Rhodopseudomonas palustris HaA2: one gene and its partner. The protein of the gene in region 2 interacts with the protein of the main gene of each other region in a pairwise test. Links are inferred from orthologs where the notes say so. Each region holds a gene or a part of one and is shown on either strand. Other genes may lie near its edges.

What was found. Proteins that work in one complex are often made in the same cells at the same time.
Region 1: the proteins of RPB_RS14525 (region 2) and RPB_RS01890 interact in binary tests that used the Escherichia coli proteins (3 or more experiments, as listed by UniProt). The link is inferred for Rhodopseudomonas palustris HaA2 from one-to-one orthologs.

Annotation. Positions count from the first base shown.
Region 1 is NC_007778.1:411,573-415,107, forward strand. What follows is about bases 118-3,030. They hold RPB_RS01890 (P-II family nitrogen regulator), read left to right. Parts: upstream 118-1,361; coding sequence 1,362-1,700; downstream 1,701-3,030. Other genes in these bases: tesB (acyl-CoA thioesterase II), read left to right, coding at 118-485; RPB_RS01885 (P-II family nitrogen regulator), read left to right, coding at 622-960; RPB_RS01895 (ammonium transporter), read left to right, coding at 1,744-3,030. Also shown: more of tesB, read left to right, coding at 1-117; more of RPB_RS01895, read left to right, coding at 3,031-3,186; RPB_RS01900 (nucleotidyltransferase family protein), read left to right, coding at 3,311-3,535. UniProt on the Escherichia coli protein: Involved in the regulation of nitrogen metabolism. Regulates the activity of its targets by protein-protein interaction in response to the nitrogen status of the cell.
Region 2 is NC_007778.1:3,281,709-3,285,330, forward strand. The notes cover bases 435-3,434. They hold RPB_RS14525 (two-component system sensor histidine kinase NtrB), read right to left. Parts: upstream 2,520-3,434; coding sequence 1,350-2,519; downstream 435-1,349. Other genes in these bases: ntrC (nitrogen regulation protein NR(I)), read right to left, coding at 435-1,340; dusB (tRNA dihydrouridine synthase DusB), read right to left, coding at 2,516-3,434. Also shown: more of ntrC, read right to left, coding at 1-434; more of dusB, read right to left, coding at 3,435-3,580.

The DNA.
Region 1 (3,535 bases), 2.9 Mb from region 2 along the record:
CGGCCGAAGAGATCGTCAAGCAGCCGTTCTTCAAGGAGATGCCGGACTTCATCAAGCGCTACTACGAGAGCGACCGGCCGATCGAGTTGCGCCCGGTCGAGCTGTCGCGCTATTTCGGCCAGAAGATCGAAGACGGCCGCATCCACGTCTGGATTCGCACCGCCGCCAAGCTGCCGGACGACCCGGCGCTGCATATGTGCGCGCTGGCCTATGCGTCGGACTTCTCGCTACTCGACGCGGTGATGGCACGCTACGGCCGCACGCTGTTCGACAAGCGGATGATGCCGGCCAGCCTCGACCACGCGATGTGGTTCCACCGCCCGTTTCGCGCCGACGAATGGCTGCTTTACGTTCAGGACTCCCCGTCCGCCCAGAGCGGCCGCGGCCTGACCCGCGGCATGATCTACAAGGCCGACGGCACCCTGGTGGCCTCGGTCGCCCAGGAGGGCTCGGTGCGGCAGCGACGAGACCTGCCGCGGACGTAGCTTCGATCGGCAGCTCCCTCGCCGACGTCAATCCGCTTATTTTCTGCGCGCATTGCCGCTAAACCCGGCATATACATGACGAAACGCCGCGTCGCGCGGTGCCGATCGCTTTGCGTGAAGAAATTGGGGCTGCTGCATGAAACTCGTCGTCGCCATCATCAAACCGTTCAAGCTCGACGAGGTGCGTCAGGCGCTGACCGAGATCGGCGTGCACGGCATGACCGTCACCGAGGTCAAGGGCTACGGCCGTCAGCGCGGCCACACCGAGATCTATCGCGGCGCCGAGTATATCGTGAACTTCCTGCCCAAGCTGCGGATCGAGATCGCGGTCGATAGCGCGCTCGCCGACAAGGCGGTCGAGGTCATCACCCGCGGCGCCCGCACCGGCCAGATCGGCGACGGCAAGATCTTCGTCACCCCGATCGACCACGCGCTGCGGATCCGCACCGGCGAGACCGATTCCGACGCGCTCTGAGCCGGCGATCGAGGCAGTTGGAGCGGCGCGGCGGGCGATGCCGAAATGGGCGTCTCGGCATTTCGGAGCATGGCGCGGCGCCGGATTAGCCACCTGCCGTAATATTCTACCTCACGGACTGCCCGTCGGCTGAGCACGATTGTGTCAGCGCGCTGTCATGCCCTCATTTTGCTCAGAACTGCCCAAGGAATGAGCGCGACGGAATGGCGCAGCCGGTGCTGCAGTGCGGTCGCCCGCCAAAGTTTCAGATTCGTGAACGATTTCAGCACGCCGGCGGACTGGCACGGCATTTGATTCTAAGCGGCGTGGCTGTGCCCGCGTAGTGATGCTCTCCGCGTGGGGATTTTCAGTCGAGTTCATGCCCCGACCATTTTGGCCGGGCCCTAGCGGGGATAGGACCTATGAAAATTGTTATGGCGATCATCAAGCCATTCAAACTGGAAGAAGTCCGTGATGCCCTGACCGCCATTGGCGTTCACGGTTTGACGGTGACGGAAGTCAAGGGATATGGCCGCCAGAAAGGCCACACGGAAATCTATCGCGGCGCCGAATACGCGGTGAGCTTCCTGCCCAAGATCAAGATCGAGGTCGCGATCGCCACCGATCAGGTCGAGAAGACCATCGAGGCGATCACCAGCGCCGCCAAGACCGGCCAGATCGGCGACGGCAAGATCTTCGTCATCGGCCTCGACCACGCCGTGCGCATCCGCACCGGCGAAGCCGACGCAGCAGCTCTCTAAGATTTCCCGCTCACCCAACTTTCTTCCACTCAGGAGACGACAAATGACGTTCAAACGTCCCTACGGCGCGGGACTGGCCGCCCTGGCAGCCGGCCTGTTCGCCGCGACTGCCGCCTACGCCGAGCCCACGGTCAACAAGGGCGACAACGCCTGGATGATGACCTCCACGGTTCTGGTCGTGCTGATGACCATCCCCGGCCTGGCGCTGTTCTACGGCGGCCTGGTGCGCTCCAAGAACATGCTCTCGGTGCTGGCGCAGGTGTTCTACACCTTCTCGATCGTGATCGTGATCTGGGCGGTCTACGGCTACAGCCTGGCTTTCACCGGCGGCTCCGATTTCATCGGCGGCTTCTCCAAGGCATTCCTCGCCGGCGTCACCCCCGACTCCAAGGTCGCGTCGTTCAGCGTCGACGCCAACGTCTCGGAGCTGATCTACATCTGCTTCCAGATGACCTTCGCGGCGATCACGCCGGCGCTGATCGTCGGCGCCTTCGCCGAACGCACCCGCTTTGCCGCGGTCGCGCTGTTCGTGCCGCTGTGGGTGACGCTGATCTACTTCCCGATGGCCCACATGGTCTGGTACTGGCCGGGTCCGGATTTGATCACCGACGCCGCCAAGGCGCTCGCCGCAGCCACTGACGATGCCGCCAAGGCGGCCGCGCAGGCCAAGCTCGACGAGATCAATGCGGACGCGGGCTTCATCTTCAAGAAGGGCGCGCTCGACTTCGCGGGCGGCACCGTGGTGCACATCAACGCCGGCATCGCCGGCCTGGTCGGCGCCCTGCTGATCGGCAAGCGCACCGGCTACGGCAAGGAGCTGATGGCTCCGCACTCGCTGACCATGACCATGATCGGCGCGGCGCTGCTCTGGGTCGGCTGGTTCGGCTTCAACGTCGGCTCGAATCTCGAAGCCACCGGCGTCGCCGGTCTCGCCATGACCAACACCTTCGTCGCCACGGCGGCGGCGGCGATGGGCTGGATGTTTGCGGAGTGGATCTTCAAGGGTCACCCCTCGCTGCTCGGCGCGTTGTCCGGCGCAGTCGCGGGTCTGGTCGCGGTCACCCCCGCGGCGGGCTTCGCCGGCCCGATGGGCGCGATCGTGCTCGGCCTGGTCGCCGGCGTGGTCTGCCTGTTCTTCTGCACCGTGGTGAAGAACGCGCTCGGCTATGACGACTCGCTCGACGTGTTCGGCGTCCACGGCGTCGGCGGCATCATCGGCGCGCTCGGCACCGGCATCCTGGTGAACCCGGCGCTCGGCGGCACCGGCGTCTACGACTACGTCGCCGGCAAGGTCGCCGACTACGACTTCGGCACCCAGATGATCGCCCAGTGCTGGGGCGTCGGCACCACCATCCTGCTGTCCGGCATCGGCTCGGCGATCCTGTTCAAGGTCGTCGACGTCATCGTCGGCCTGCGTGCCCCGGTCGAAGTCGAGCGCGAAGGCCTCGACCTCGTCGAGCACACCGAGCGCGCCTACAACATGTGAGCTCTCCCGAGGGGCGCGGCGTTCTTCCTCCAGGAAGGCCGCGCCCAGGACTACGGTTCGGGCAGATACCCGGCACTGTCCGAACCGTCGAGGGGTCCTGGCGCAAGCCGGGGCCCCTTTCTTTTTGGCGCGGTGGTTCGCACCGCGCCTGACCGAGGCATCGCAAACCCGCCGGTTCGTGCTATATTCGGCCATGGACCGGATCGGTGCGCTCGACATCCTCCGACGATCGCAAACGGCGCTGCACGAACGCGGCGTCCGCCACATCGCGCTGTTCGGATCGGTTGCCAGGGGCAGCGAACGACCCGATAGCGATCTCGACATCATGATCGAGATCGACCCCGACGCC
Region 2 (3,622 bases):
CGAGTCGCCGCCAGCGCCGCGGTCAAGAGCGGCACTTCGATCTCGCGCAGCACGCGATGGTAGAGCCCCGGCGGCGGGACGCCGTTCGGGAAGCCCGAAAAATGCGACGAAAGGTACATTTCGACCGCTCCGCCGAGATTGTCGACGGTGTGGGCGACGCTGCCGCCGGACACCACCGCGGGCGGTGCCAGTTCGCCGTCGATCACCGAGGCGGTGATGACGTCCTGCGGATACAGCGCCGCCAGCCGCCGCGCCAGATTCTCCAGCTCGCGGACGTTGCCCGGCCAGCGATGCTGCTTCATCCGCTCCAGCGCCGCGCTGTCGAGCTTCTTGGCCGGTAGGCCGTCCTTCTCCGCCAGCGCGAAGAAGTGCCGCACCAGGTCCGGCAGATCCTCGATGTGTTCGCGCAATGGAGGAAGCCGCAGCGGCACCACGTTGAGACGAAAGAACAAATCCTCCCGGAACAGACCCTGCTGGATCAGGATGCGCAAATCCTTGTTGGAGGCTGCAACGATCCGCACGTCGGTCTTGATCGGGGTGCGGCCGCCGACGGTGGTGTATTCGCCCTGCTGCAGCACCCGCAGCAACCGCGTCTGCGCCTCCATCGGCATGTCGCCGATCTCGTCGAGAAACAGCGTGCCGCCCTCGGCCTGTTCGAACCGGCCGGAGGCGCGGGTGTTGGCACCGGTAAAGGCGCCGCGCTCGTGGCCGAACAATTCCGACTCGATCAGGTCGCGCGGGATCGCCGCCATGTTGACCGCGACGAACGGGCCGTTGCGGCGCTTGCCGTAATCGTGCAGCGCGCGCGCCACCAGTTCCTTGCCGGTGCCGCTCTCGCCGGAGATCATCACGGTGAGGTCGGTCTGCATCAGCCGCGCCAGCACGCGGTAGATTTCCTGCATCGCCGGCGAGCGGCCGACCAGCGGGATCGAATCGAATTCGCTCTCGTCGTTCTGGTTGCTGGAGCGCTCCTTCGGCTCGGCCAGCGCGCGGCCGACGATCGCGATCAGCTCCTTGAGGTCGAACGGCTTCGGCAGATATTCGTAGGCGCCCTTCTCCGAGGCGCGGATCGCGGTCATGAAGGTGTTCTGCGCGCTCATCACGATGACCGGCAGGTTCGGCCGCATCTTCTTGATCCGCGGCAGCAGGTCGAAGGCGTTTTCGTCCGGCATCACCACGTCGGTGATCACCAGATCGCCCTCGCCCTGGCTGACCCAGCGCCACAGCGTCGCGGCATTGCCGGTCAGCCGCACTTCGTATCCGGCGCGCGACAGCGCCTGGTTCAACACCGTGCGGATGGCGGTGTCGTCATCGGCGACAAGAATACTACCTGCGGGCATTGCTCGTCCTCATCTTGCAGTCTGTGAGGCGGATGACGCCGGCACGTCCTCGCCGTTGCTCTGATTGTAGTTCTTCGCCGTGTTGTACATCGGCAGCAGCACGCGAAACGTGGTCTTGCGCGGCTGCGATTCACATTCGATGATTCCGCCGTGGTCGCCGACGATCTTGGCGACGAGCGCGAGGCCGAGGCCTGAGCCCGACGCCTTGGTGGTGACGAACGGATCGAACAGGTTCGGCATCAGGTCTTCCGGCACGCCGGGCCCGTTGTCCTTGACGCAGAATTCCAGCGGCAGCGACACCCGGGTCTTCTTGCCGGGCACCGACAGCCGCACGCCGGGACGGAACGCGGTGGTGAGCTGGATCTCGGCGTCGCTGCCGAGATCGATCACGGCCTCGGCGGCGTTCTTCACCAGATTCAGAAACACCTGGATCAGTTGATCCTGATTGGCGAGCACCGGCGGCAGCGACGGGTCGTAGTCCTCGACGAACTTGATGTTGCGCGCGAAGCCGGACTGCGCGAGCCGTTTGACGTGATCGAGCACCGAATGGATGTTGACCGGGCCGCGCGCCACCGGGCGGTCGTCGCCGAAAACTTCCATCCGATCGACCAGCGTGACGATCCGATCGGCCTCGTCGCAGATCAGCCGCGTCAGCATCCGGTCTTCCGACGACGCCTGCTGCTCGAGGAGCTGAGCCGCGCCGCGGATGCCGGACAGCGGGTTCTTGATCTCGTGCGCCAGCATCGCCGCCAGCGCGATCACCGAACGCGCGGCGCTGCGATGGGTGAGCTGCCGGTCCATCTTGTCGGCGATGGTGCGCTCCTGCAGCATCACCACGATGTGGCCGGGGCGTTCGTTCAGCGGCGCAACATGCAGATCGACCTGACGGTCGGCGCCGATCCGCGGCGTGCCGAGATCGACCTTGTACTCGTTGACCGGCGAATTGCCGCTACGCACCTGCTCGATCAACGCCAGCAGCGGGCTGCCGAACGGCACCAGCTCGGTCAGCGATTGGCGCCGAAGGAGCTGCGTCGAAATCTCGAAGAACGATTCCGCCGCCATGTTGGCGTCGATGATCTTGCCGTCCGGGCCGATCAACAGCACGGGATTCGGCAGCGCGTTGAGGATCGCATCGCTTTCGGTCGGCTTGGCGTGGCGCGGTTCGAGGACGGCGTTCATGCGGCGGCTCTCCAGGCGAAATCGTCGTAGGCGTCAGTGAGCGCATGATGCACACGGGTCGGGCTGTCGTCGGTGAGGATCGTCGTCCTCCACCGCTTCAGCGTCGCCGGCGGCGCGCCGCTGGCGGCGGCGGCGACGTCGAGCGACCAGCCGAGATGTTTGCGCGCATGGCGCAGCCCGATGCGCTCGCCATACAGGCCGAGCACGCCGTCATACAGCGCGCGCAGATAAGCGAGCTGATCGGTGAGCGACGGCATCGCTTCGGCGATCCCGGTCTGCAGGCGGCGACCGATCTGGCCCGGCAGCCACGGCTGCCCCTGCGCCCCGCGGCCGATCATCACCGCGTCGGCGCCGGACTGATCCAGCGCCTCGACCGCCATCTGATACGAGGTGATATCGCCATTGACGACCAGCGGAATGCCGACGGCGTCGCGGACCGCGCGGACGGCACGCCAGTCGGCTTCGCCCTTGTAGAACTGACTGCGGGTGCGGCCATGCACGGTCACGAGTTGCACGCCGGCGGCCTCGGCTCGCCGCGCCAGTTCCGGCGCGTTGCGCGAGCGATCGTCCCAGCCGAGCCGCATCTTCAGCGTCACCGGCACGCGCACCGCGCCGATCGTTGCCTCGATCAGCGTCAGCGCGTGATCGAGATCACGCATCAAGGCCGATCCGGACTGGCCGCCGGTCACATGCCGCGCCGGGCAGCCCATATTGATGTCGATGATATCGGCGCCGCCGGCTTCCGCGATCCGGGCGGCTTCCGCCATCCAGTGCGGCTCGCAGCCGGCGAGCTGAACCACATGCGGCCCGTCGTCGATGGCGTCGCAGCGGCGGACAGACATCGCGCGCCCCTGCACAAGATCTTCGCTGGCGGTCATCTCGGATACCACGAGCCCGGCGCCGAGAGCTGCGACCTGTTTGCGAAACGGCGCATCTGTAATGCCGGACATCGGCGCCAGCAGCACGCGATTGGCCACCGCAATTTTGCCAATTCTCAAAGGCGGCGAACCTGTTACTGTAGGTCGGGTCACAAGCTGCTCATTCTGTCGCCAGCGCGTCATTGCGACCGGTCTAGCTCAATGTTTGAGCATTATAGGTCATTG